4 regions of the Streptomyces sp. NPDC014889 genome follow, and region 3 is predicted to be linked to each of the others. Evidence: riboswitches for the same ligand, from Rfam matches in the RefSeq annotation. Region 3 holds a riboswitch; each other region holds the start of a gene.

Region 1 (5,320 bases), on a different contig from region 3:
CCCTCGATGCACGCGGCGAAGCAGATGAGGTTGAGCAGGAAGCGCCGGCGGTCCGCCTTCGTCTCCAGCCGGTCCAGCTTCTCCACCGAGTCCATCCACTTGAAGCAGAACTCGGCCTTCTCCCGGATGGAGGGGATGTTCTCCACCGCGGCGAAGGCGGCGGTGCGGTCCTCCGGGTCGGGGAGGTAGGTGTCGAGCAGCGTCAGATAGAACTGGACGTGCACGGCCTCCTCGAAGAGCTGGCGGGACAGGTACAGCCGCGCCTCGGGGGAGTTGATGTGCTTGTACAGCGTGAGCACCAGGTTGTTCGCCACGATCGAGTCACCGGTGGCGAAGAAGGCCACCAGCCGTCCGATCAGGTGCTGCTCGGCCGGGCTCAGCCTGGCCAGGTCGGCGACGTCCGAGTGGAGGTCGACCTCCTCCACGGTCCAGGTGTTCTTGATGGCGTCCCGGTAGCGCTCGTAGAAGTCCGGGTAGCGCATCGGACGGAGCGTCAGCTCGAAGCCGGGGTCGAGCAGGTTCTTGGTCTCGCTGGTCATTACTGGCAGGCCTCGCAGGACTCGGGGTTCTCAAGGGAGCAGGCGATCGCGTCGGCGTCCGGCGCCGCCTGCTGGAGGGGGACGGCGGCGGGAGCCTGGGCCCGGGCCGCGCGCGCGATCCGGGTCGCCGGGCGGGAGCGCAGGTAGTACGTCGTCTTCAGGCCCTGCTTCCAGGCGTAGGCGTACATCGAGGAGAGCTTGCCGATGGTCGGCGTCTCCAGGAACAGGTTCAGGGACTGGGACTGGTCCAGGAACGCGGTGCGGGCCGCGGCCATGTCGATCAGGCCGCGCTGCGGGATCTCCCACGCCGTGCGGTAGAGCGTGCGCACGTCCTCGGGGATCCAGGCGAAGTCCTGCACCGAGCCGTTGGCCTCGCGCAGCGCCTCGCGGGTGCGGGCGTCCCAGACGCCGAGCGCCTTCAGATCGTCCACCAGGTACGAGTTGACCTGGAGGAACTCCCCGGAGAGCGTCTCACGCTTGAAGAGGTTGGAGACCTGCGGCTCGATGCACTCGTACACGCCCGCGATGGAGGCGATGGTGGCGGTCGGGGCGATCGCGAGCAGCAGCGAGTTGCGCATGCCGACGGCGGCGATCCGCTCGCGCAGGGCCGCCCAGCGCTCCGGCCAGGTCAGCTCGACGTCGTAGTGGTCGGGGTGCAGCACGCCCCGGGCCGTGCGGGTCTTCTCCCACGCGGGCAGCGGGCCGCTGCGCTCGGCGAGGTCGGTGGACGCCTCGTACGCGGCGAGCATGATCCGCTCGGCGATCCGGGTGGACAGGGCCTTCGCCTGAGGGGAGTCGAAGGGCAGTCGCAGCTTGAAGAACACGTCCTGCAGGCCCATGGCGCCCAGGCCCACCGGCCGCCAGCGGGCGTTGGAGCGGCCCGCCTGCTCGGTCGGGTAGAAGTTGATGTCGACCACGCGGTCGAGGAAGGTGACGGCGGTGCGGACGGCCTCGTCCAGCCGCTCCCAGTCGATGTCCCCGCCGGCCACGAACGCGCCGAGGTTGACCGACCCCAGGTTGCACACCGCCGTCTCGCCGTCGTCGGTGACCTCCAGGATCTCCGTGCAGAGGTTGGAGGAGTGGACCACATGGCCCGCTTCCGCGGTCTGGTTGGCGGTGCGGTTGGCGGCGTCCTTGAAGGTCATCCAGCCGTTGCCGGTCTGCGCGAGCGTGCGCATCATGCGGCCGTACAGGTCACGGGCCGGCATGGTCTTGCGCGCCAGGCCCCGCGCCTCCGCGGCCCGGTACGCGGCGTCGAACTCCTCGCCCCACAGGTCGGTCAGCTCCGGCACGTCCGCGGGGGAGAACAGCGACCACTGCCCGTCCGCGTTCACCCGGCGCATGAACTCGTCCGGTACCCAGTGCGCGAGGTTGAGGTTGTGCGTCCGGCGGGCGTCCTCGCCGGTGTTGTCGCGCAGCTCCAGGAACTCCTCGATGTCCGAGTGCCAGGTCTCCAGGTAGACCGCGGCGGCGCCCTTGCGCCGGCCGCCCTGGTTCACGGCGGCCACCGAGGCGTCCAGGGTCTTCAGGAACGGCACGATGCCGTTGGAGTGCCCGTTGGTGCCGCGGATCAGCGAACCGCGGGAGCGGATGCGGGAGTACGCGATGCCGATGCCGCCGGCGTGCTTGGACAGACGGGCCACCTGGAGGTAGCGCTCGTAGATGGAGTCCAGCTCGTCCTTGGGGGAGTCGAGCAGGTAGCAGGACGACATCTGCGGGTGGCGCGTGCCGGAGTTGAACAGCGTGGGGGAGGAGGGCAGGTAGTCGAGCCGGCTCATCAGCCCGTAGAGCGCCTCGACCTCGTCGACGGACCGCGCGGTGTCGTCCTGCGCGAGACCGGCCGCGACCCGCAGCATGAAGTGCTGGGGCGTCTCGATCACCTTGCGGGTGATCGGGTGCCGCAGCAGGTACCGGCTGTGCAGGGTGCGCAGGCCGAAGTAGCCGAAGCGGTCGTCGGCGGCCCGGTCGATCAGCGCGTCCAGGCGGTCGGCGTGGGCGCGCACGAACTCAGCGGTCCGGTCGGCGATGAGGCCCTCGCGGTGGCCCACGGCGACCGAGTCGGTGAAGGAGGCGACGCCCTGGGAGGCGGCCTCGGCGCGGACGGCGAGGGTCAGCAGCCTGGCCGCCAGCCGGGAGTAGGCGGGGTCCTCCGAGATGAGCCCGGCGGCCGCCTCCGTGGCCAGCTCGCGCAACTCGGCCTCGTCGGCCCGCGCCGACCGGCCGCGCAGCGCGGCGGCGGCGACCCGGCCGGGGTCGGCGTCGGGGAGGTCGGCGGTCAGCTCGGTCAGGGTCCGCAGCAGTACGGCACCTGGCCCGTCGGTTTCCGTGGCGGTGACTGAAACCGGGTCGGCTGGCGCGATGGTCACGTGGAGCACTCCCTCGCTCGGCGCGGGGCCTCGCCGAGGGCAGGGGGCGGCACACGAGCGCACGCGGCGCCGCGTCCACCGGCCCATTCCACGAGGCCCGGACGTCAGGGCACCCGGACCGGACGGCCGGGCGCACTGTCGGCAGGTCCTCGGACTGACGCTCGTGGCGGGCCATGGGGGCATACGCGCACGAGTACACCGTTGCGGGACAGTTCCGGATTCGCACCGGATTCCCCTGCGGCGACAGTGAGCACGAGCATACATCTTGTGCTGAGCGAGTCGGGCACCCCCATATGTTGTGCCGCGTCGACTCCGGAGCGTGTCAGAATGTCAACTCGTAGGTGAGCAGCGTGATGTCGTCCAGGTGGGGGAGGGGGTTCCAGTCCCGGCCCGGTGTGCGGACGAAGCCCAGACGCTCGTAGATGCGGTGGGCGGTGTGCATGGAGCTCTGGGTGGACAGCACCATGCGGACACAGCCCTCCACGGCCCGTGCCCGGTCCGCACAGGCCCGTACGAGGGCCTCGCCGACGCCTCTGCCGCGCGCCGCGTGCGCGACCGCCAGCATCCGTATCTCGGTCTCCCCAAGGCCGGCGAGGTCGGCCATGGGGCCGGCGCCGGCGACGAAGGTCACCCCGCCGAGCACCTCCCCGTCCGCCACCGCCACCAGAACCTCGGCCGCGGCCGCCCGCTTGGCCACGTCCCGCAGCTCGTCGAGATACCCGTCGCTCTCACCGAAGTCCAGGAGCCCGTCCTGGAGGTAGGCCTGGGCGGTGATCTCACCGAGGATGCCGTACTCGCCGGGTTCGACCGGCCGGATCAGGAAGTCCATGGAGCCGAGTGTGCCGCACGGGCACGGCAGCGGGCCGCCGGATTTCTCCGGCGGCCCGCAGGATGCCCGGTGCTACTGCGGGGCCGCCGCCGTGGCCGGCGGGAGCTCCGCCTCGACGCCCGGGTCGCCGGCGTCCGCCGTGTAGTCCTCAGGACGGGTCTCGTCCACGCCCTGGGGCGCGTTGACCGCCCGCAGCACGAACGTCAGGAGCACCGCGACGACGGCGTTGAGCACGAACGCCGTCATGCCGATGTAGCCGATCTCGCCGATGCCCGGGATCTCCTTCGCCGAGCCGCCGAAGTGCTTCTGCCCCGACGTCGGCGAGGCGACCCCGTAGGCCGCGACCGTGCCGTAGACCATGCCGACCGCCCAGCCCGCCAGCAGCGCCCAGCGGTGGAACCAGCGGGTGAACAGGCCGCCGACCAGGGCCGGGAAGGTCTGCAGGATCCAGATGCCGCCGAGCAGCTGGAAGTTGATGGCGACCGTCTTGTCCATGGTCAGGACGAAGACCAGCGCGCCCACCTTCACGAGCAGCGACACGATCTTGGAGACCCGGGTCTCCTCCTTCGGCGTCGCCTGCGGGCGGATGAAGTCCTTGTAGATGTTGCGGGTGAACAGGTTCGCGGCGGCGATCGACATGATGGCCGCCGGCACCAGCGCGCCGATGGCGATCGCCGCGAAGGCCACGCCCGCGAACCAGTCCGGGAACATGTTCTCGAAGAGCTGCGGAATGGCGAGCTGGCCGTTCTTCACCTTCACACCCGCCGCGATCGCCATGAAGCCCAGCAGGGCGAGCAGGCCCAGCATCAGCGAGTACAGCGGCAGGATCGTGGTGTTGCGGCGGATCACCTCGCGGCTGCGCGAGGACAGCGTCGCGGTGATCGAGTGCGGATACATGAACAGCGCGAGCGCGGAGCCGAGGGCGAGCGTGGCGTACGTCCACTGGCCGGCCGCCGCCGGCACCAGGCCGCCCGAACCCGTCTCGGTGAACTTCTGGCCCGCCTTGGCGAACACCTCGCCGAAGCCGCCCAGTTTGATCGGGATGTAGATGATGGCCACCGCGATCACGATGTAGATCAGGGTGTCCTTAACGAAGGCGATCAGGGCGGGCGCGCGCAGCCCCGAGGAGTAGGTGTACGCGGCCAGCACACCGAAGGCGATCAGCAGCGGCAGGTCCTTCACGAACCAGTGGGTGCTCTCGCCGCCGCCCACGCCCATCACGTCCAGGACGGCCTGGATGCCGACCAGTTGGAGCGCGATGTACGGCATGGTCGCGAGGATGCCGGTGAGCGCCACCGCCAGCGACAGGCTCTTGGAGCCGAACCGGCCGCGGACGAAGTCCGAGGTGGTCACGTATCCGTGCCGGTGCGACACCGACCACAGCCGCGGCAGGAACGTGAAGATCAGCGGATACACCAGGATCGTGTACGGCACCGCGAAGAAGCCCGCCGCGCCCGTCGCGTAGACGGCGGCCGGCACGGCCACGAAGGTGTAGGCGGTGTACAGGTCGCCGCCGAGCAGGAACCAGGTCACCCAGGTGCCGAACGACCGCCCGCCCAGGCCCCATTCGTCCAGGCTGTGCTCGT
Region 2 (5,320 bases), on a different contig from region 3:
CACGGTCCGCGCGGCCGGCAGGGACCGGGTGCGCGCGGCGGCCAGTGCCAGTACGACGACCACGGCGAGCAGGGCGCCGGCGAAAGCGGCCGCCGGGAGCGCGCTGATCGCCGCGGCGCCGGTGGCTCCGACGCCGAGGACGATCACGGTGACCGCGCCGACGGCGGCACCGTTGGAGATCCCGAGCAGGTAGGGGTCGGCCAGGTCGTTCCCCGTCAGGGTCTGCAGCACCGCGCCGCAGACCGCGAGCCCGGCGCCGGTCGCGGCGGCTCCCAGGACCCGGGGCAGCCGCAACTGCCAGACGATCTGGTCGTCCAGCAGCGTGACATGGGAGCCGCCGAGGCCGAGCCGGCGCAGAACGACGCCGGCCACGACGTGCGGCGGCTCGTGGACCGAACCCACGGCGAGGCCGAGCAGGACGGTGACCAGCAGCAGGACCGCGGCAACGGTCAGGCCCGCCGCCGCGCGACTCGCTCCCGCGGGCCGTGCGGCGGGACGATCCGCCACGGTCATGAACGCGGGCGCAGCTTGCTCAGGCCTGCCGAGACCAGGGCGGCACCGTCGGCGAGGCGCACGCCGGGCGTCGTCTCGGAGAACGGCACGACCACGAAAGCCCGGTGCCGGACGGCGGTGAGCTTGCTGAGCACCGGGTCGTGCTCCAGGTAGTCGATCCTGGACTGCGCGGTGTCCCAGCTGGCGTCCGCGAGCACGATGACGTCCGGGTCCGCCGCGGTCACCTTCTCCCAGCTCACGGTCTTCCAGCCACCGGGCAGCGCGCCGAAGACGTTGTGGGCGCCGACGGCGTCGAGCACGAGCTGGGGTCCGCCGTGGCCGGCGCCGACGAACGGGGCCTTGGTGTTCGAGTCGTACCAGAGCACGTTCAGGCCCTTGCCCGCCGCCTTGGCCTCGAGGTCGGCAAGCTGATGCTTCTGCTCCTTCTGGAGGGCGGCGGCACGCGGTCCGACACCGAACACCTCGGCGATGTCGCCCACTTCGTCCCACACCGCCTGGAAGGACACCGGCGGCACCTGCTTGCTGTCGGCGCAGCCGAACGGCGACAGGTAGGACTCGATGCCCTTGGAGCTCAGCTCCGCCTGCGTGCCCGCCACCTTGCCGCTGAACGCGCTGGAGTAGGAGGCGTAGAGGAAATCCGGACGCGACGCGAGGAGCTTCTCCGCGGTCGGGTACTCCTTGGAGAGCACCGGGACGGCGTCGTAGGCCGCCGTCCACTTCGCCGGGACCGCGTCGTCGAGGAACGCCGTTCCGGCCATCCGGGACTGCAGACCGAGGGCCAGGGCCACCTCGGTGGCGCCCTGGTTGAGGGTGATCAGCCGGCTCGGCGGTGCGCTGACGGTCGTGGTGACGCCGCAACTGCTGACGCTCACCGGCGCGGGGCGGCTGCTCCCGGTCGCCGCGGCGGGCTTGTCGGCCGCGGGCGCACCCGTACAGGCGCCGAGCGCACCGACGAGCAGGAGTGCCGTGGCGGCGAGGCTGGAGCGCACGGCACGCGCGCGGCGTATGGAACGCTGAGATCGAAACGGACGCAGGGGACCGCGGGGCATGTGCTCTCCAACCCTCGTGGAACATGTCGCGCCGTGGCCGGTCTCCTGGCTTCCGCATCAACGTCACGAGGCCGGCCTTCCCAGGTGGTTCGTTCCCGATCCACCCAGTGGCCCTGACCGCTCCGGGAGCCGTCAGCGAGGGCCGCGGGACTCCGCGACTACAGTGGCGAGGGCCGCACCGGCTTCCCACCGGTTTCCCGTACACCACGGCAGCCACACGGTACCAAGCCGCTGGTGGCGCAGCCGCGAGGAGCGTCCCGCAGGAGAGGCGGTCCGGAGTCCCGGAGTTCAGCCGTGACGGTCAGCGCTTGAACTGCGTCTCCTCGATGCGTGTCTGCACCGTCCGGCCGCTCTCCCACGCGTTGGCGCCCGGCGCCACTTCCGGCATGGGGATGTCCGCCCGGTTCTGCCGCTTGTGCGAGGTCGAGATGCCGAGCCGCTCGTCGCGGGCCTGGATCATCTCGTCCGCGGCCTGCCCGTCCTGGGTGAAGCCCATCATCAGTTGCGGGATCCCGTAGGGGAAGTCGTCGCGGTCGTACTGCCACGTGTGGAACGTCTTCCCGTAGGTGGTCACGAGGTCCTCGAAGTAGGCGTGTTCGGCCAGGTCGGGAATACCGGGGGCGGTGAGGCTGCCGGACTTGACCTCGTAGTGGTGGCTGTGCCACAGCCGCTTCTCGTCCTCGGGCAGGTCGCGGAAACGCTCCTCGCTGATGATGTACTCGATGCCGATCAGACGGGCGTCGGGCGCGTTGCGGTCGAAGATCACGCACTGGTGCAGGTCGTGCTGGAGATGGATGCAGAAGTGCGTGGCTTCCACCTGCCGGCCCATGTCGTCGGCGTACAGGTGGAAGCCGTTGAGATACGTGCTCATCGCATCGAGCGGATACTTCGGCTGCATCGCGCCGGCCGCCAGATCCAGCGCGCGGTGCTTGAGCGGGTGCCCCTTGCCGACCTTGCTGATCGTCGCCACCTTGCGGCCGAACAGCAGGCCGGCCGCGGCCGTCACCCCTGCCGCGACCCCGATGCCGAGGGACGCGGCCGATCCCCGGCCAGAACCGCGCGTGCGCTGCATGCCCTGCACGAGTGCCATGCCTGGCGAGTGCCCTGTGCCCGGTGGCTGTAACGGGGCACCGGTGGTGCTCCGAAACGGGCGATCCCCTGTCCCAGCGCGCGGCTAGCCCGGGGGCCGAGACCCAGGGCCGATGACGTCCCCGGCCTTTGCCGAAGAGAGCCCGAGCGCAGTCAGACGTGCCGCGCCCACGGACAGGACGCCCTGGGGTGTCGTACACGGTGAACGCCCCGGAGGCCGAGACCCGCTGCGCCACCATGTGCAGCAGCGCTTCCGCTTACGAGGCCGGAGCCCAACCGCGGCCGGACACGAGACACGTGAACGCCGACCGCGGTGACCCATGCCGCTGCCTCCGACTGCACCCCGGGATTACGACTCCGGGACTGCGGGGCTGAGCGGTCCTGGAGGGTCTGTGCGCGGCCCAGCAGGCCTCCAGCCGCTTTCCGGCCCCTCGTCCTCCGCCCGCCCGCCGCCCGGCGGGCGGACGGCGCCATGGTGCTTGCGGATCACCACGTATGTCTCGCCGTCCCCCGGCGGCCGCCTCCAGGAACGGGTGGTCAACGTGTGCAGCCGCCCGTTCACGATGGCGTGACGCGGCAGATGGGCACCGAACTCCCCGGTCACCGCTTTCAGCAGCGACCGTTCCGCCTCGGCGCCGTCCCTCAGGTCGCCGAAGAACCGGCTCGGGTCCAGCGTCCGCGGTATCTCTCCGCTTCTCCGGATCTCTCCGTCCGCGTAGGTGAACGCGTACTGCTCGGCACCCTCTCGCGCCACGGAAAGGTGGAAGAACGGCTCCCCGTGCCGTGTCCGCAGGCCGCTCCACACCACTACCGCGCGGGTGCCCGCGGCGGCCGCGGCCGGGGAGACGAACCGCTCCCGGTGGAACGGGCCAGGGTCGCCCTCGAAGGCGAAGCTCCAACCGGCGCCGGCCCGGCCGACCGTCATGAGAGCCCTGTCGTCGTAGGAGGAGAACTCCCTCTGGGGGTGCAGCGACTTCTGGCGCGCCTCCCAGAAGGTCATCGGTTCGTTCAGCACGGTGCCGTCCCCGTCCGCGAGATGTCCGGGCAACTCCTGCGGCGCCACCCCCTCCACCAGGACGAACCGGTAGGACGTGCGATGGTTGCCCGGGTCCGGCTCCGCGAGCCACGCCAGGTCGCCCGGGTCGAGCGAGGCCGTCGGGCTCGGTGCCTCACCCGTCTGCCCGCCCCGTGGCGTGGACAGCAGTTCGCGGCCCCGCTCCGGGGTCAGCAGTGGCCCGAGCACGGGGTCGGCCACCCACCCCAGCGGCGCCAGGTGGTCCGGTCCCAGCGGCTCCCACAGGGGCAGAGCGTTCATCAGTGTCAGCCATGCCCCGTCGGTGTCTCCCCACCGCGCCAGCTCCCGCGCCCGCTCGACCGCCTCCCCGAACGGTCCGTCGGCCGTGTACCGGTACGTGCCCTTCCGCACCTGATCCAGCGTCGCGTAGGCCAGTTCCACCAAGTCGTCGTCGGCGCCCCGCAGATGGAACGTCAGCGTGGAGTCGTCCCGGTACGAGTGCGCCGCGTGCTCGGCGACCAGTGGTGGCAGCAGCTCGGGCGCGTACCGCGGGTCCGTCACCAGACCGTCGAAGTACACCATGGAGGTCTGTCCGAGCAGGCGGCGTATCTGGTCGCCCAGCCCGGCGGCCCGCGGCCTGCCGTACCCCTTGGCCTCGTCCAGCGCCGTCCCGGCCCGTTCCCAGCCGCCGCGCAGCGCCTCCAGCCGGGCCTCCGCCACCTGGGCGTCCAGCTTTCGCGTCGTGTCGTTGACGAACACCGGCTCCGCGTCGCGCGGGTGCGCCCGCAGGCTGTGGAACTCCCGGTACATGTCCCGCATGAACTCGAGGAAGTTCGCGTGCCGTTCGGGCGGCGCGGCCCGCCAGCTCGCCCATGTGTACACGGCCCACTCACCGTCCTCGTCCACGTCCTCGGGATCCATGAGGACGTGGGTGATGTCGGACTCGACGTCCAGCTGCAGCCCGCGCCGCCAGATGTCCGCCTCCCGCCGCTCCTCGGGCCCGGCGTCCTCGTCCAGGTATTCCTCGAAGACGTCCGCGAGTCCCGACTCGTCGTTGTGCCAGTGCGCGTCCGCGGTCCCCGCCAGCAGCCACACGAACCCGCCCGCGTGCCGCCACCCGTCGCTGACTTCGAGGAACTTCCGGTACGACGCGGCATTCGCCGGCCGAGACGCTCCTCCATGGCCGCGATCCGCTCTTCGGACGCGGGCGGGAGCCCCAGCCACCGTGCCCGCCGCGCGGCCTCGTCGTCACCGCCCCGCGTCTCGTCCTCCGGCAGGGAGTCCGCCCACTCCCCGCTCCACCTGAGCAGGAAGGACCGCCAGTCGAATGCCGTTGTGTCCGTCATGAGTCCGATGCTGCCACCCGCCACTGACAGCGCCCCCGCTCCGGCCCGCACGCGGAACGCGGTCCCGGCCTCCGAAGTGCCCGCCGTCGCCGCCCCGTTCGGCAGATGGCTCGGAACGCCACCGAGTACGATGATCAAAAGGCGGCCGAGCTTCAACTCCCGGACGACGGAGTCTGCTATGACGACGGACCAATCGCAGCCTCATCGCATCGACACCAGCCGGGCTCACCCCGCGCGGGTCTACGACTGGCTGCTGGGCGGCAAGGACAACTACCCCGTCGACGAGGCGGTCGGTGAGACGCTGCCGC
Region 3 (5,320 bases):
CGGTGCCGTGGTTGCGCAGCAGGCAGCCGGTGCGGCCGGCGAGGGCGCGGAGCATGTTCGCGGCCAGCTCCTCGGTGCCGTAGGGGGCGTACGGGGCCACCCGGACGGGACCGCCGAGCGCGCCCGCTATGTAGTGGATCAGCGGGAGCTCGGTGACGAGGGTCGATACGGCCGTCGCGTGGACGGCGTGGGTGTGGACGACGGCGCCCGCGTCGGTGCTGCGGTGGATCGCGAGGTGCATGGGCAGCTCGCTGGTCGGCACCAGGGTGCCGAGCACCTGCCGGCCGTCCAGGTCGACTCCGGTGACGTCGTCGTCCGTGAGCCGGTCGTAGGGGACGCCCGAGGGGGTGACCAGTACGGTGTCTCCCACGCGTACGGACACGTTGCCCGAGGTGCCGACGACCAGTCCGTCCGTCACCGTGCGACGGGCCGCCGCGACCAGCGCCTGCCAGGCGCGCGTCATCTCCCCGAGTTCGGTCATGTGCCGATCCTGCCAGGACGCCTTGCGCGAGGGACCGCGCCTTCCCGGCGAACCCCGGGAACGGACACCGCGATGACCGACTCAGTTCATCTTCTGTTCACTCGGGTTACCTACGTTCAACGCGCCAATGACGCTCGAACGATTGCCTGGGTAAATGGAAAGCTTCTCGCTGATCCTCGCGATGGTGGTGGTCACCGCACTCGCGTTCGATTTCACGAACGGTTTCCACGACACAGCGAACGCGATGGCCACGACCATCTCGACCGGTGCACTCAAGCCCAAGGTCGCGGTGGCCATGTCCGCCGTGCTGAACCTGGTGGGCGCCTTCCTGTCCGTGGAGGTCGCCAACACGATCTCCAAGGGTCTCGTCGACGAGAACGGCATCCGTCCCGAGGTCATCTTCGCCGCCCTGGTGGGCGCGATCCTCTGGAACCTGCTGACCTGGCTGGTCGGACTCCCCTCCAGTTCCTCGCACGCCCTCATGGGCGGTCTGATCGGCGCCACCATCGCCTCGGCCGGCTTCAGCGCCGTGCACGGCGGTGCCCTGGTCACCAAGGTCCTCATCCCCGCGGTCGCCGCCCCGGTCGTCGCCGGTCTGGCGGCACTGGTCTCGACCCGGCTGTCGTACGGCATCGGCAGCAAGTCGCGTTCGCACGGCAAGGCGGCCGAGAAGGGCCACCGCGCCGGACAGATCGCCTCCGCCGGCCTGGTCTCTCTGGCCCACGGCACCAACGACGCGCAGAAGACGATGGGCGTCATCACCCTCGCGCTGGTCGCCGGCGGCGCCCTCGCCCCCGGCTCCAACCCTCCCACCTGGGTCATCCTCTCCGCGGGCCTGGCCATCGCGCTCGGCACCTACATCGGCGGCTGGCGCATCATCCGCACCATGGGCAAGGGTCTGACCGACCTTCAGCCGCAGCAGGGCTTCGCCGCCCAGACCAGCGCGGCCACCGCCATCCTGGCCTCCTCCCACCTCGGCTTCTCCCTGTCCACCACGCACGTCGTCTCCGGTTCGGTGATGGGCGCGGGCCTGGGCCGCAAGGGCGGCGTGGTCCGCTGGTCCACCGCGACCCGCATGGCCGTCGCCTGGGCCCTCACCCTGCCCGCCGCGGCCCTGGTCGCGGCCGGCGCGGAGGCCGTGACGCGCCTTGGCGACTGGGGCACCGGGCTCGTCGCCGCGTTCCTGGTGGCCTCCAGCGCCGCGATCTGGAAGATCTCCCGCCGCGAGGTCGTCGACCACACCAACGTCAACGGCACCGAGGAGCCGGCCGGCGTGGTCACCCAGGCCATCGCCGCCGTCACCCCGCCCCCGGCCTCCCCGGTGACCGAGGACCTCACGGCCACGATCCCCACCCCGGCCTCCGCGCCCGCCGCCGACCCCGCGCCCGTGGCGACGCCGCCGGCCGCCGCCGTCTGAGCCGGCGTCCCGGCAGAAGGAAGAGAAGCAGCATGAATATCGACTGGGCGGCCCTCGGCTCCGTCTTCGGCGTCAGCCTCGCCGTCACGGTGGGCCTCGTGACCCTGTTCACCCTCGGCATCGCCGGACTCTCCCGCCGCGAGCGGGCCGTGGCCCAGGGCGACGGCGGCGGGGCCCTCGCGGTCACCGGCGCCTACGCCTGCTTCGCCGCGTGCGCCGCCGCCGTGGCCTACGGGATCTACCTGATCGTGGCCTGACCCGACCGGGACCCGGCAACCGGGTCCGATACCGGGCCCGTCCCCTCCCCTCACCCGTCCTTCCCGGACCGTCCCCGCGACGGCGCCCGGGAAGGGCGGGCTTTTGCCGTCCCGCGCGTCCCGCGGTGTGGGCCTCATCTCAGTAAGCCTGCGCAGGTCAACGGCAGGTTGACGGGTGTTCGCGGTGCGTGGTGGACTTCCGGGGCCAAGTACGGCGGCAGGAGAGGAAGTCCGGTGCGAATCCGGCACGGTCCCGCCACTGTGACCGGGGAAGAACGTCCCCGGGAGTCAGGAACTCTCACCGCCGGTCTCGTCGAACCAGGGCGTGGACACCCTGAGTGAGGACATATCGCCATGCGCGGCTGCCGACCGAGGTTCATCAGCGACTCACTGACCGACCGCACGACCGGCTGACCCGATGGGTGCCGATCGCGTCTTCGCGTACGGCGCCGCCGCCGGCCTCCTCGGTGACCTGCTCCTCGGCGATCCGCGCCGCGGGCACCCCGTCGCCGCGTTCGGACGGGCCGCGGGCGCCGTGGAACGCGCGCTGTGGCGGGACCACCGCGGCCGGGGCGCCCTGCACACCGCCGTGTGCGTGGGGGGTGCCGTGTCCTCGGCCGCGCTGGCAGCGTCCGCCGTACGGTCCTCGCCTGCCGCGTCCGTCGCGCTGACCGCCGCCGCCACCTGGGCCGTCGTCGGCGGGACCTCCCTCGCCCGTGAGGCGCGGGAGATCGGGCGCGCGCTGGAGGCCGGCGACGTCGACGGCGCCCGGGAGCGGCTGCCGCATCTGTGCGGGCGTGATCCGCAGGCGCTGGACGCCGACGGGATCGCCCGGGCCGTCGTCGAGTCCGTCGCCGAGAACACCTCCGACGCGGTGGTGGGCGCGCTGGTGTGGGGCGCCGCCGCCGGTGTGCCGGGGCTCGTCGGCTTCCGCGCGGTCAACACCCTGGACGCCATGGTCGGGCACAAGTCCCCCCGCTACCGCCGCTACGGCTGGGCCTCGGCCCGTCTCGACGACCTCGCCGGATGGCCGGGGGCGCGGCTGACCGCCGCCCTGGCGGCCGTGGCGGGCGACGACCCGCGCGGTGCCGTACGGGCCTGGCGCGCCGACGCCGGCAAGCACCCGAGCCCCAACGCCGGTCCGGTCGAGGCCGCGTTCGCGGGGGCGCTCGGGGTGCGGCTTGGCGGCACGCTCTCGTACGCCGGGCGCGTGGAGCACCGTCCGGTGCTCAACGGCGCCGGACGCGCCGTCCGGCCGGAGGACATCGAGCGTGCGGTACGGCTCTCCCGCCGCGTGGGCTGGCTCGCGCTCGGCGTGTGCGCGGGCGCACGGCTGCTGAAGAGAGGACGGACGTCATGAGGGGCGGACTGCTCGTCGCCGGTACCACCTCCGACGCGGGGAAGAGCGTCGTCACGGCCGGGATCTGCCGGTGGCTGGTGCGCCAGGGCGTGAAGGTCGCCCCGTTCAAGGCGCAGAACATGTCCCTCAACTCCTTCGTCACCCGGGAGGGCGCCGAGATCGGGCGGGCACAGGCCATGCAGGCCCAGGCGTGCCGGATCGAGCCGACCGCGCTGATGAACCCGGTGCTGCTCAAGCCGGGCGGCGAACAGAGCAGCCAGGTCGTCCTGCTGGGCAGACCGGTGGGCGAGATGAGCGCCCGCGGCTACCACGGCGGGCGGCAGCAGAGGCTCCTCGGCACCGTCCTCGACTGCCTGGCCGAGCTGCGGAGCACGTACGACGCGGTGATCTGCGAGGGGGCGGGCAGCCCCGCGGAGATCAACCTGCGCCGGACCGACATCGTCAACATGGGGATCGCGCGCGGCGCGCGGCTGCCCGTGCTCGTCGTCGGCGACATCGACCGCGGCGGCGTCTTCGCCTCCTTCTTCGGCACGCTCGCCCTGCTGTCGCCCGAGGACCAGGAACTCGTCGCCGGGTTCCTCGTCAACAAGTTCCGCGGCGACGTCTCGCTGCTCGAACCCGGGCTCGACATGCTGCACGGGCTCACCGGACGGCGCACGTACGGCGTGCTGCCGTTCCGGCACGGGCTCGGCATCGACGAGGAGGACGGACTCCGTGTCTCGCTGCGGGGCGCCGTGCGGGAGTCCGCCGTGGCGGCGCCGGTCGGCGAGGACGTGCTGCGGGTCGCCGTCTGCGCGGTGCCGCTGATGTCCAACTTCACCGACGTCGACGCGCTCGCCGCCGAACCCGGCGTCGTCGTGCGGTTCGTGGACCGGCCCGAGGAACTGACCGACGCCGACCTCGTCGTCGTGCCCGGCACCCGCGGCACGGTCAGGGCGCTGGAGTGGCTGCGGGAGCGCGGCCTCTCGCGCGCCCTGGCGGGGCGGGCCGCCGAGGGGCGGCCGGTGCTCGGCGTCTGCGGCGGCTTCCAGATCCTCGGCGAGCACATCGAGGACGACGTCGAGTCGCGGGCCGGGCGCGTGGACGGCCTCGGACTGCTGCCCGTACGCGTCCGGTTCGCCCGCGAGAAGACCCTGACCCGGCCGCAGGGCGAGGCCCTCGGCGAGCGGGTCGAGGGCTACGAGATCCACCACGGGGTCGCCGAAGTCACCGGCGGGAGTCCCTTCTTGGACGGCTGCCGGGTCGGCGCCGTGTGGGGCACGCACTGGCACGGCTCGCTGGAGTCGGACGGCTTCCGGCGGGCCTTCCTGCGCGAGGTGGCGGCCGCCGCCGGCCGCCGTTTCGTGCCGGCGCCCGACACCTCGTTCGCCGCGCTGCGCGAGGAGCAGCTCGACCGGCTCGGCGACCTGATCGAACAGCACGCGGACACCGACGCGCTCCGGCGGCTCATCGAGTCGGGCGCGCCGCAAGGACTGCCTTTCATTCCACCGGGAGCGCCCGCATGAGCACAGTGTTGTTGTTGTCGACCGCCGACACCGATCTGCTCGCCGCCCGAGCCTCGGACGCCTCCTACCGGATCGGCAACCCGACCCGCGTGGACGCCGGCCAGGAGCTCGCGGGGCTGCTCGACGGCGCGGACATCGCCGTCGTACGGCTGCTCGGCGGCAAGCGGGCCTGGGAGGACGGGCTCGCCGCGCTGAAGGCGTCCGGCGTGCCGACCGTGCTGCTGGGCGGAGAGGCCGTGCCGGACGCGGAGCTGATGGCCGAGTCGTCGGTGCCCGCCGGGGTCGTGGCGGAGGCGCTGA
Region 4 (5,320 bases), on a different contig from region 3:
CGCCGTTCTGGTGCTGTGGCTTCTCGGCTTCGTCATGCGCTCCACCACCGCCGGCGGTGGCCGAGGCCGTTGGTATCGATGGTGACCTGACTCACCCCTGCGAAGCAGGCGCGCCTGACGGGAAGCTCAGAGGCGGGCGTCCGCCGCCAGTGCGGTGAACGCCGACCAGGCGTCGAGGGACACGGCCAGCGCTCGCCTGTCCGTGTCCTTCGAGTCCCGGACAAGAACGGCCTCTGGGCACACAGCGACCTCTACGCAGTTGCCGCCTCCACCGCCGCTGTAGCTGCTCTTGAACCAAGCAAGTTCGGTGGTGCTCATAGCGCTCCTCGCATCTGCTTCAGCAGGCTCGCGGTGGCCTGATGGCTCAGTGCCTGTGAGCGCATCTTGCCATAGCGCTGAAGCATGGCGCTTGCGGCTTTTGTATCGGTGACGAGCATGCTGCAGTCGTGGGCTTCCACGTAGCCGACCCATCGGTTCTCGGCTGTTTCAGCGAGATAGAGAGGGCCTTCGAAGCCTGCGTGATCCTCCTGGACCAGGGGCATGACCTGGATCTCCACGTTGCGGAGGCAGCCCACATCAAGCAGGTTGTCGAGCAGCGCTCGAGTCACGTCGACACCGGCCAGGCAGCGTTCCAGCAGAGCCTGCTCGACGATGAAGCTGAACGCGCTGTTCGGCCGCTCCCTCAGGAGGCGCTGGCGTTCGAGCCGAGCCGTGACTTGTTGTTCGAACTGGTCCTCGGACAGCGGCGGCAGGCGCCGGTCGAAGAGGGCGCGAATGTACGGCTCGGGTTGCAACAAGCCCGGAATGACAGAGCACTCGTACGCATACAGCGAGATCGCCTCCTCCTCGACCCCCGCCCACTGCCGGAACCAGGAAGCAAGACCCGCCTTCCGCGTCAGGCTCCTCGCCGCGGCCTCCAGGACCCGTGCCGCCGACGGGCCGTCAACTGCCAGCACGCTGGCCCGCATGCCAGCCCTGAACCACGAATCCACCACTCCCACACGTACGTTCACGCAGCGTTTTGGTGCCCGCCTCGCCCGGCTGCTCGCCGCGCACCAGCTCACCGAGTGGGGACATCCTCGCGGGACCGAAGCGCATGACTCCGTCGTCCTCGTCGTCGCCGAACTCGCCGCGAACGCCGTTCTCCACAGCCGTGTCCCGGGACGGGACTTCGCCCTCACCCTGTTCTTCGAGGAGGGCCGGGACGCCGTCCGCATCGAGGTGACCGACACCCACCCTGCCCTGCCGGCGCGCATGGATCCCGGCCCGGAGCAGGGCGGGGGCCGTGGCCTGGTGCTCGTCGACGCGCTCGCCGTCGACTGGGGCGTACGGGACCGCGTCGGCCCCGGCAAGACGGTGTGGGCCGAGTGCGCGCTGTAAGGAGGGCTTACGGGTTCAACTTCAAGAGGTCGCCCGTGGGTTCAGTTTCCCAGGGACGACAGCGCGGCCCCGACTCGCTCCGCTGCCTCCGGTGGGGTCGAGGCGTGCGGGGAGAGCCTGAGCGAGTCGGTGCGGACGGTCGCGGCGACGCCTTCGGCGTGCAGGGCCTTGGCGACGAGGGCCGGATCGTGGTCCGGCATGGTGAAGGAGAGGATGCCGGCTCGTCGCGCCGGGTCGGCGGGGGAGAGGACGCGGCCGCCGTACGTCTCGACGGCGTCGGTGAGTTCGGCGATCCGTACGGCGATCGCGGCTTCGATCGTGGCGACGGTGTGCCGCTCGACGAGCTCCAGCGCGGAGGCGAACGCGGCGGCGGCCACCGGGCTCAGATTGGTGATCGACCAGCGTCGGGCGTCCGGGGCGGGCGGGTGCTCGGCTCCGTCGAAGAGGCCGGCGTCCTCGACGCCCGTCCAGCCGGTGAGGACCGGTTCCAGGGATTCCAGGGCGCGGTCGGACAGGGTGGCGAAGCCGGTCGACCATCCGGCGCGCAGCCATTTCTGGCCGCCCGCGACCACCACGTCGGCGGCGTCCCAGGGCAGGGAGGCGACGCCGAACGCCTGGATGGCGTCCACGATCAGCAGCCGTTCCGGTCCGATCGCCTCGCGCAGCGCCGCGAGGTCGGCACGGAACCCGGTGCGGAAGTCCACGGCGCTGACGGAGAGGGCCACGACGTCGTCGGTCAGCGCGGCGCGGACCAGGTCGGGGGTGACTCCGGAACCGGGCTCGGGGTCGAGCCAGCGCGGCGTGGCCCGGCCCAGGTCCGCGTTGCGGCGCCACGGGTAGTGGTTGGCGGGGAAGTCGGTGCGCGGGGCGAGGACCACGCCCTCCCTGATGCCGAGCGCGGCGTGGAACAGACCGGTGGACGCGTTCGGGAGCAGCACCGTGTGCCGAGCGTCGGTGCCGGCGAGGCGGGCGGCCGTGTCGCGGGCCGTCTCCTCCGCGCGCATCAGGGTGTCCACGGTGGTGTGGTCGGCGCGGGCGGACGCCTCCAGGGCACGGGCGGTGGCGGCGACGGCGTCCCGGGACGGCGGCCCGAAGCGTGCGAAGTCCAGGTACCCGGCGGGCGTGTCGAAATGGGCGGCGTACGACGTGAGCACGGGGCTCGTCCCTCCGGGTGGTGCGTGCGGATCGAGTGGCGCGGCGGGCGGTGGAGTGGAGTCCCGTGGTGCCTCGGAGCCCGCCCGCGCATCCTGCCACAGCGCTTCAGATGCTCCGGATGGTGAGGTGGTCCGTGAGCGGGTGGAAGCGGCTCGGTGGAGAAGATCATGTCCGAGGGCGCGGTCTTGGCCGGGCGGGCGGCACGCGATACCGTCTGTCCGATATCGACGACGGCGAGACGGAAGCCGGTGGGAATCCGGCACGGTCGCGCCACTGTATGCGAACGCTCCCGGGCGTTCGTGAGTCAGACCCGTGGCTGTCGTCCTGTGCACCACCGAGATGGGACGCGAACTCCCAGAGGAGGTTCTGCCATGGCGCAGACCGTCGCCCGGCCGACTGCCACCGCCGCACCCGCCCCGCTGCCGCTGAAGGCGATAGCTCCCTGGGCGGTCTTCTTCGGCGTTCTCATGCTGGTCCTGCTGTACTTCGTCGGCGCCGAGCAGGGCGCCACCTCCGTGTTCAGCGGCACGGACGTTCACGAGTGGGTGCACGACGCCCGCCACCTGCTCGGTTTCCCCTGCCACTGAGCCGAGGGACGCCGCACGCACATGAACTCCGCAACGGTAAGAAACCTCCTGGTGCGGGGCATGCTCGCCGGCCTCGCCGCCGGTGTGCTCGCCCTCGTCGTCGCCTACTTCCTCGGGGAGCCGTTCGTCGACAAGGCGATCGGCTTCGAGGAGGCGCACTCCCACACGCACTCCCACGACGACGTGGAAGTCGTCTCCCGTTCCCTCCAGTCCACCGCCGGTCTCGCCACCGGCGTCCTCGTCTACGGGGTCGCCTTCGGCGGCATCGCCGCGCTCGCCTTCTGCTTCGCTCTGGGCCGCGTGGGCCGCTTCTCCCCCCGGGCGACCGCGCTGCTGCTGTCCGGGTGCGCGCTGCTGGCCGTGTACGTCGTGCCGTTCCTGAAGTACCCGGCCAACCCGCCCGCGGTCGGTGACGAGGACACCATCGGCAAGCGGACGACCCTGTACTTCCTGATGATGCTGCTCAGCATCCTCCTCGCGATCGCCGCCACCATCCTGGGCAAGCGCCTCGCGCCCGCGCTGGGCACGTGGTACGCGACGGTGGCCGCGGTGGCCGCCTTCGCCGTGGTGATCGGGACGGCGTACGCCTTCCTGCCCGTCGTCAACGAGGTGCCGGGGGACTTCCCGGCCACCGTGCTGTGGCGGTTCCGGCTCTCCGCCCTGGCCATCCAGGCCGTCCTGTGGGGTGGTTTCGGGCTGGTCTTCGGCGAGTTGGCCGAGCGGCTGCTGAACCCCCGGCCCGAGACCGCCGCGTCCGGGCAGGCGGTGCCGACCGCGCACTGAACCCTTCAGCGTGAACGGCAGGGCCCCGCGGAGAAACTCCGGGGGCCCTGCCGCGTTCGGTCAGGGCGCGGCCAACGGCCGGCCGAGTCGCAGATTCCAGCGGCCGGCCCGTCCGCTGAGTTCCGTGGCCGTCAACGGCGGTACGTCCAGCCGCCAGAAGCCGGCCAGGGGCAGATCCAGTACATGGACGACCGCGGCCCGTACGACCTCCGGCTCGACGACCGCGAGCGTACGGCCGTCCGCGTCCCGCGCGGAGTCGAGCCGGCGTCCGACCCGCTCGCACAGGTCCCGCACCGACTCTCCCCCGTGCGGCGCGCAGTCCGGGTCGGCGAGCCAGCGGCCCACCGCCTCCGGCTCGCCGGCCATCAGTTCCTCCAGGTTCCGGCCGCGCCAGCGGCCCGCGTCCAGGCCCGCCAACTCGGCCGCCGCCACGCCGTCGAGGCCGAGAGCCGAGGCCGTCTCCCGGCAGCGCACGCTCGGGGACAGGAGCACCCGGGCGGCCGAGGGCAGCGACCCGGCCGCCGAACGGGCGTCGGCCGCACCGCCGTCGTCGAGCGAGTCGCCGTCGTCCAAGCGGGCCTGCCGCAGCGACGGGCTGGTCGCGGGCGAGATGAGCGTCATACGGCTGGTCAACGTCACTCCTTGCCTGCGGTGGTGACGGCGGTGCCCGCGGCGCGCAGCGCCTCGACCTCGTCGGGTGGCGCGGAGTCGTCGGTGACGAGGGTGTGCAGCCGCGTGACGGGTGCGACGAAGGCGTGTGCCGTACGGGACAGTTTGCTGCCGTCGGCCACGGCGAGCACGCGCCGGGCGGATTCGATCGCGGCCCGCTTCACCGCCGCGTCGTCCAAGTCGTAGGCGGTCAGGCCCTGTTGTGCGTTGAGCCCGCAGCAGCCGATGACAGCGGTGTCGAAGCGCAGGGCCGTGAGCGAGGACAGGGTCAGGGGTCCGGTGAGGGCCCCCTCGCCCGGACGGGGCCGGCCGCCCGGCACGAGGAGGGTGGTCTGCCCGGGGCTGTCGGCGAGCACGTTGACGGCCTGGAGCGACAGCGGCATCACGGTCACCCGCCGTCCGCGCAGCGCCCTGGCGGCCTCCAGGCAGGTGGTGCCGCTGTCGAGGACGACCGTCTCACCGTCGGCGATCAGCGCGGCCACCTCCGCGCCGATGCGCTCCTTGGCCCGCGTGCCCTCCTGCGCGCGCAGGGTGAAGGGGGGTTCCTCGCCGCGCAGCAGCAGGGTCCGGGCGCCGCCCCGGAACCGCTCCAGCACGCCTTGCGCCGCCAGGGCCTCCAGATCGCGGCGGACGGTCATCTCCGAGGCCCCGGTGAGTTCGGCCAACTCGCCGACGCCGAGGCTGCCCGCCTCGCGCACCGCGTCCGTGATCTGCCGCAGGCGGTCCATGTTCCCCATGGCCGCGAT

Evidence for each region. Region 3 has a riboswitch for cobalamin ahead of ACF09J_RS02795 (cobalamin biosynthesis protein). Riboswitches for the same ligand answer to the same signal wherever they lie in the genome.
Region 1: it holds a riboswitch for cobalamin, as region 3 does, so the genes downstream of both, ACF09J_RS10685 (ribonucleoside-diphosphate reductase subunit alpha) here and ACF09J_RS02795 (cobalamin biosynthesis protein) in region 3, are expected to answer to the same signal.
Region 2: it holds a riboswitch for cobalamin, as region 3 does, so the genes downstream of both, ACF09J_RS19625 (ABC transporter substrate-binding protein) here and ACF09J_RS02795 (cobalamin biosynthesis protein) in region 3, are expected to answer to the same signal.
Region 4: it holds a riboswitch for cobalamin, as region 3 does, so the genes downstream of both, ACF09J_RS18815 (CbtB-domain containing protein) here and ACF09J_RS02795 (cobalamin biosynthesis protein) in region 3, are expected to answer to the same signal.

Annotation. Positions count from the first base shown of each region.
Region 1 covers NZ_JBIBWH010000004.1:407,165-412,484, forward strand. The annotation lists gene ACF09J_RS10680 (ribonucleotide-diphosphate reductase subunit beta) at 1-539, opposite strand, end outside; gene ACF09J_RS10685 (ribonucleoside-diphosphate reductase subunit alpha) at 539-2,905, opposite strand; cobalamin riboswitch at 3,028-3,182, opposite strand; gene ACF09J_RS10690 (GNAT family N-acetyltransferase) at 3,228-3,734, opposite strand; gene mctP (monocarboxylate uptake permease MctP) at 3,807-5,320, opposite strand, start outside.
Region 2 covers NZ_JBIBWH010000009.1:159,643-164,962, reverse strand. The annotation lists partial or broken gene ACF09J_RS19630 (iron chelate uptake ABC transporter family permease subunit) at 1-513, opposite strand, end outside; gene ACF09J_RS19625 (ABC transporter substrate-binding protein) at 510-1,502, opposite strand; cobalamin riboswitch at 1,580-1,805, opposite strand; gene ACF09J_RS19620 (OBAP family protein) at 1,864-2,652, opposite strand; partial or broken gene ACF09J_RS19615 (SMI1/KNR4 family protein) at 3,001-5,012, opposite strand; gene ACF09J_RS19610 (SAM-dependent methyltransferase) at 5,191-5,320, shown strand, end outside.
Region 3 covers NZ_JBIBWH010000001.1:616,533-621,852, reverse strand. The annotation lists gene ACF09J_RS02810 (class II aldolase/adducin family protein) at 1-481, opposite strand, end outside; gene ACF09J_RS02805 (anion permease) at 636-1,898, shown strand; gene ACF09J_RS02800 (hypothetical protein) at 1,931-2,155, shown strand; cobalamin riboswitch at 2,330-2,474, shown strand; gene ACF09J_RS02795 (cobalamin biosynthesis protein) at 2,574-3,515, shown strand; gene ACF09J_RS02790 (cobyric acid synthase) at 3,512-5,020, shown strand; gene cobN (cobaltochelatase subunit CobN) at 5,017-5,320, shown strand, end outside.
Region 4 covers NZ_JBIBWH010000008.1:422,870-428,189, reverse strand. The annotation lists gene ACF09J_RS18840 (hydrophobic protein) at 1-85, shown strand, start outside; gene ACF09J_RS18835 (DUF397 domain-containing protein) at 127-318, opposite strand; gene ACF09J_RS18830 (DUF5753 domain-containing protein) at 315-968, opposite strand; gene ACF09J_RS18825 (ATP-binding protein) at 967-1,380, shown strand; gene ACF09J_RS18820 (aminotransferase class V-fold PLP-dependent enzyme) at 1,422-2,534, opposite strand; cobalamin riboswitch at 2,730-2,870, shown strand; gene ACF09J_RS18815 (CbtB-domain containing protein) at 2,907-3,122, shown strand; gene ACF09J_RS18810 (CbtA family protein) at 3,144-3,905, shown strand; gene ACF09J_RS18805 (histidine phosphatase family protein) at 3,966-4,538, opposite strand; gene ACF09J_RS18800 (DeoR/GlpR family DNA-binding transcription regulator) at 4,541-5,311, opposite strand.